DNA from 2 places in the Cytobacillus sp. C11.1 genome. Region 2 is predicted to be linked to the other one. Evidence: riboswitches for the same ligand, from Rfam matches in the RefSeq annotation. Region 2 holds a riboswitch; the other holds the start of a gene.
The links. A riboswitch is a leader RNA that binds a small molecule or an ion and turns the genes downstream of it on or off. The one in region 2 is predicted to bind S-adenosylmethionine.
Positions count from the first base shown of each region.

Region 1 (3,137 bases), 2.5 Mb from region 2:
GTTTTCAGCAGCAATTACTAAACGTATGTTTGTTTTTTAACCGGAGAGCCATCGGAACAGAGGATCCTGGTTTTATTCGGGCAAAATCTGTTTTTGAACAATTACAGCTGCCATGTCATCCGATTTCTGTGGATGAAGAAGGATGCCGTGTGCCTAATGAGCCAGTAAAACTATTATATTTGACACCAGCTCATCAATATCCGACCGGCACGATAATGTCTATTGCTAGAAGGGCTGAGTTATTAAATTGGGCAGATAAAGAGGATGCTCATATTATCGAGGATGACTATGATTCTGAATTTCGCTACAAAGGAGCACCTATCCCGACATTATCCCATCTGGATTCAAAAGACCGTGTGCTTTACTTTGGCACCTTTTCAAAAACATTGCTGCCGTCCCTTCGAATAAGTTATCTTGTTATGCCAGCTTCTCTTCAACAAGACTTTGAAAAGTTTAATACTTATCAAAAATCGACTGTTTCAAGAATTGATCAGCGGGTTGCTGCAAATTTTATGGAAGAAGGAAATTATATATCCCATATAGCAAAAATGAGAACTCTATACCGAGCCAAAAGAAACTGTTTAATAGAAAGCCTATCAAACCATTTGGGAGAACAATTTGAAATCATAGGGGATACAGCAGGCTTACATATCATCGTGACATTACCCGAAGGATTGAATGAATCAAAAGCAATCGAACTGGCAAAGTCAAGAGGAGTTGAAATTGATGCTGTTTCACCTATGTATCTGCTTCACAAGCCAAACCATCAAGTAATGCTTGGATATGGTGCACCCACTATGCAGGAAATTCAGAGAGGGGTCCATTTAATCGCTAATGTATGGAAAGATTACGTAAGTAATTAGGATTTCTTACGATTCTTATAAAAAACCCCGAGGCATATATTCAAATATTTTCGCCCTTTTTAATTTATTAAAACCAATACCTAAGTTGAAAAGAGCGCTTATCTTACAGGATAACGCTCTTTTGTTGAAGTGGAAAACAAGCACATCTTCTCCTTAACAGCCACCATAAAATCAAACATATTCATGCCCTGAATTTGCTGGAATTTGTACAAGTCTTGATTATAGTACAAATGAATATGCTTTCCTGTGATTCCTCTTTTTTCTGAAAGGGAAGCGATATTCCTATACTCAAATTCTTCAACAAATTCCTTGTTTGTGTCTGATACCTGGATTCCACAGAATAGCAGTCTTTTGTTCGTTGCCGCAAAGAAGCCTGCCTGCGGTGCTAAACAGTAATGTGCTACTAATGAACAGCTTAAACATTCAATAACGTTTTCACCCTCATGCAGTACATGTTCAACCTGATTTTTCACAAGATTCATGAACGATCCCCCAATTCTAGTGATAATTTCATTCTATAAATTAACCCCAGTCTTAACTGCCAATATCAGCCCGGTAGACCAATCTAATTCTGTAATGTCCAGGTCAGGTCTGTCCTGCAAAGTTTTTAAGAGTTTAGTTGCTTTGATTCTATATTTTTCTGGTAATTTCGATTGCGGAAACACATCATGAATCACATAAAAACCGCCAACATTTAAATGGTCCAACGTTTTGTCCAACAGCTCGAATTTTCCCGGCCACGTATCGGCAAAAATAAAGTCAAACCGTTCTGATAGGTTTTGAATAAAGGCTGCTCCGTCCTCGCAGCAAAATGATACTCTCCTGTCATTCCCCAGGTGCCTTCTTGCGATGGACTGAACTCTTGAATCAATGTCAACCGTTGTAAGCGTGCTGATTTCATCCATTCCATCGATGATCCAGGAAGCAGACGCTCCTGTACCTGTTCCCAGCTCTAAAAAGCTGCCCCCTGGTTTTGAGGCAGCCAATCCCTTTAGTAAAAAACCTGTTTTTCTATCACATGACTGCTCAAAGCCGAGCAGTTGCGATTCCTGTAATATCTTTACGTAAGCTTCCGGTACCTGTATAACGCTGCTTTCCATTATGTCAATTCCTCCTCTTCCATAGCTCGTATCTTTATATCCCATTCATTTGATAAAAAGGCAACAAAAAAGACCTCTTATCATAAGAGGCCTTTGTACTTTATTAACGACCTCTTATCTCCCAGAGCGTTAACTCTGTTGGAATTAGCACCTTCCTGAAATAATCAGGGGTTGCTGAGGCTTCGCAGGGCCAGTCCCTCCACCTCTCTGGATAAGAATTTGATTATAGAATTATAATTAATTTCGAATAAAGTATTGCATAGTTTTAGCAAAATGGCAATACTTTAATACCTCTCTTCAAAAAACCTATTCCTTTTTAGCAGGGTACGAGGTTCTATTGAACAACTTCCTCCCCCTGATAAATACGAAACGCCGGAACAATCGTATCCGACACGACCTCTTTTCCTTTTTCCCGAATAAAGTCCAATTTATAATATGCATCAAACCTCTGGCTGATTTCTGTTTTCACCAGTTCAGGCGGCGTGACGACGATGAATTGGAACTTCAGTTTATCGGCAACAGCGAAGATTGGGTCAAGCACATGGGCCGATGCCGCTTGGCCAAACGGATTATCACAGACTAACGGAACCCAGCTTTGGTCAGTTTCACTCTTAACAGATAGAAGCATCATCATCATGACCATTCGGGCAGATAGCTTTTGGCCGCCGCTGCCATCGGATTTCGTTTTCGAACCCTGGTTGATCGTCTGCCAGGTTGAATAATGTTCGCGCTGTGGCTTTCCATACATAAAGGCATTGTCTGTACGCATGTTATAAACCAAAATCTCTGGGTATCGATTTCTGAGGGAGACAAATAAAATCTGCTCATCACTGATGAGCTGCTTGATTTCCTGATCCAGCTCCAAATTACTGTCGTCAATCAACTCGAATCGCTTCGTAATTTTGTTAATGGCTGAAACAAAATGCTGTTTCAGCAGCGGTTCGACCTCTTCCGCTTTTTTAGGCAGGATGTCTTCTTTTAGCTGAACAAGCGGGAAAGATCCCCGTTCATTTTTCAGCTTCATTTTCGCAATCATGGAACGAATCGCTTCTGCAATGCTCATCACCTTCATGCTTGCACGGCTTGCCCAGAAGTTTTGCGCTTTTTCTGCCCGTTCTTTGTCACGTTCCAACTGCTCTAAGCCGCTCTGTGAAAAACGCTTCATGTTTTGAAC
Region 1 is NZ_CM176935.1:4,065,321-4,068,457, forward strand. Features, by position in the region: gene pdxR (MocR-like pyridoxine biosynthesis transcription factor PdxR) at 1-863, shown strand, start outside; gene AC3ZVC_RS20175 (PH domain-containing protein) at 962-1,345, opposite strand; gene AC3ZVC_RS20180 (O-methyltransferase) at 1,379-1,963, opposite strand; SAM riboswitch class I at 2,075-2,181, opposite strand; gene AC3ZVC_RS20185 (coiled-coil domain-containing protein) at 2,298-3,137, opposite strand, start outside.
Region 1: linked by a shared signal. The riboswitch ahead of AC3ZVC_RS20180 (O-methyltransferase) and the one ahead of AC3ZVC_RS07865 (O-acetylhomoserine aminocarboxypropyltransferase/cysteine synthase family protein) in region 2 are both predicted to bind S-adenosylmethionine.

Region 2 (3,137 bases):
CCCCGACATTGGCAACATGTGCCCAAAGCTGAAGGCTATTAATCAGCTTTGCACCAGCTTCCCGGCCGCCTGCAATTCCGAAAACAGCGACAGCGCCTGCTCCTTTAGGCAAATATTTATCAGCTAGAGCTTTATCCGGATTGCTTTCATGGCCTGGGTAAAGCACCCAGTTAACAGCAGGGTGGGCTTCCAGGTATTCAACCACTTTCTTCGTATTCGCAATATGCTCCTTCATTCTCACATGCAAAGTCTCTAGTCCCAATGTGAACTGGAATGCACTTTGCGCACTCATTGCAGGCCCCAAATCTCTTAAAAGCTGTACTCTGGCTTTAATGATATAAGCAGCCTCGCCAATTGCTTCACTATAAACAATATCATGGTAGCTTGGATCCGGTTCTGTGAAGCCAGGAAACTTCGGTGAATTCCAATCAAACTTTCCGCCATCAACGATAATGCCGCCCATTGTTGTTCCATTGCCAAGCAGCCATTTAGTCGCTGAGTGAATAACGATATCAGCTCCATGCTCAATCGGCCTGCATAAATAAGGTGTAGCAAAGGTATTATCAACGATTATTGGAACACCGTTTTCATGAGCAATAGCAGCCACCTTTTCAAGATCAAGCACCTTCAAACTCGGGTTTCCAATTGTTTCAGCAAAAACTGCCTTGGTTTTATCTGTTATGGCGTTTCGGAAGTTTTCCGGTTCTTTTGGATCCACAAACTTGACATCAATCCCGTACTTAGGAAGTGTGACTGCAAACAAATTATAAGTACCGCCATATAGATTGGAGGCCGCAACAATCTCATCCCCGGCCTGGGCAAGATTTAGGATTGCCAGAGTAATAGCAGATTGACCGCTTGCAAGCGCCAAAGCACCGACTCCGCCTTCAAGCAAAGCCACTCTTTCCTCAAATACACTTACAGTGGGATTATGTATCCGGCTATAAATGTATCCAGGTTCCTTTAATGCAAAAAGATCTGCGGCATGGTCTGTATTTTTGAATTGGTAAGCATTGTTCTGGTAAATCGGCACTGCTCTTGCCCCCGTAACCGGATCAGGATTCAGTCCCCCATGTACTCCTAGTGTTTCAAAACGGTAGCTTTTTTGTTTGTCAGTCATGTTTCTCTCTCCTTTATTTGTTATTGTCTAATAAAATATTTATGAATTCTGCCCGTTGATTTCAGCACGGGGCACTCAGCGAACCCGCGGGGAGGATTGCGAGCCTCCTCGGCTTCGCCTGCGGGGTCTCGCACTTCCCTCTTTTCCCGCTGGAGTCGAGTGCCCTTCGCTACAATCAACTCAGTTGGTTAAAATACGTTTGCCTTCAAAAAACAACAAACTCTAAGAAAACTGCCTTAATAAAATAGCTCACTTTCCTGCAGGATCCGGGAGCCTACTCGGTGAAAATGCGAATGCATTTACGAGGAGCTCTGCCTTCCGCTACAATCAAAAGGGTGCCAAAATCACGAATAGCCTTAACACAGCCAATAAACTAAATTCAGCTAAAAAAGCAGTACTTCAATTTTCCCTGACTTTTTGAACTTCCCATTAGAAGAGCCGAAAAAACCCTCTTCACAAGAAGAGGGCTATACCATCTCTTCTTATCTTCCAGAGCCAAATTGCTCTGCTGGATTTAGCACCGTGTAAACTACCGGTTGCCGGGCTTCGTTGGGCCAGTCCCTCCGCCACTCTTGATAAGAATATTCAGTTAATTTTCAAGTTAAAGTGATACTATCATACTTTTTCAAAAGTGGTCAAGTGTTTTCATATCAAATCTTGATCTTGCCTAAACAGAAAAAGGACTCAAGCAAAAGAGTTTTTCGGAAGGTGGTGTCTATTGCTATATCTTTCCGGGTTAGGGCTTCTCTAAGCTTGACCCTGCCGGAAATAATTGAATGAATAGCCTCTTCAGAACCTGTTATCTTAACATCAAATTTCTTTGTTCGCCTGGCTTTCCTGATTTCCCCTTTTGAAATCTGCAGAGGTATGCTAATATTTCCCGCTTGGATAAGGATAGAAAAAGTCGATTTTCTTAATAAATATCCTACATGGCCTTTTGCTTGGTTCTCCCTGACAAATAGATCTGCTAAATCTTCCATAGCCTCACCCCTTGTACGTACTGGGTCTCTTCCTTTTATATTCAGTAATTGCGTTTTACAGTCCTTTTATTTTTGTTCGACAAATACAGCATAAAAAAAAGACAATGCCCTTTTTTTATTAGGCATTATCATTCATTTCCCGAGAAATATGTCAGATTATACTGCTTTTACTGCAGGATTGGCAGCTTTTGTCTTATTGTAGCTTCTAAACACGAAGAAAAAATAAAGAGATCCGATAAGATACAATGACGCAGTAATCGAGAAGACGAGTGCATAACCCCAGTAAGCCCCGTATTTAATGACGATTCCGGTTGATACGGGACCCATTACCGCCCAGCCAAGATTAAATACCATTTGATTAATAGAGTTTGCGAGCCCCTTCATTGAATCATCTACCTTGGACATCATGAGCGACATTTGGATTGGATTTCCTGCGTTCATCAGGGCCTGGCGGAATAGAAAACCGATGGCAGCCAGCCATAGGTGTTCCGTATAAGCGGTCAAAAGCAGGAATGGAAGCGACATTAGCTGCAGAAACACGACAGCTTTGACTTCCCCAACCTTCCTTACGACGATAGGGCCGATAATCATTGCAAAAGCAGTAGCTGCCTGACCAAGGGAAATAATAAATCCAATCACAGAATTTGATGCGGCAAAGCGGTCAGCGAAATACAAATTCAGATAAGGAATAACTAATCCAGCCCCAAACCCAATCAGCAGCTGAGCAAAAGCAAACATGGCAATAATTTTAATACCGTCATTTTTAAACGTAAGGTCTTTAAAAGAGAATCTCTTTATGGATTTGTCTTCCTTCTTATCTTTACGCATTTCATTGAAACGCAGTATTGGTATCAGTCCAGCCATAAAAAACAGGCTCCCAATTAAAAGCGTGATCCGAAGACTGTTCAGGTGGGTAGTAAATAGAGAAAATATGTCCGTTAGGATCCCGCCGCTCAGATTGCCTATTACATTAGCTCCGGTCATGATCGCAAAATGAATGCTAAATAGGTGAACCCTCTGATCAGCCTTTGAATTTT
Region 2 is NZ_CM176935.1:1,596,486-1,599,622, reverse strand. Features, by position in the region: gene AC3ZVC_RS07865 (O-acetylhomoserine aminocarboxypropyltransferase/cysteine synthase family protein) at 1-1,120, opposite strand, end outside; SAM riboswitch class I at 1,600-1,702, opposite strand; gene AC3ZVC_RS07860 (SCP2 sterol-binding domain-containing protein) at 1,771-2,100, opposite strand; gene AC3ZVC_RS07855 (MFS transporter) at 2,257-3,137, opposite strand, start outside.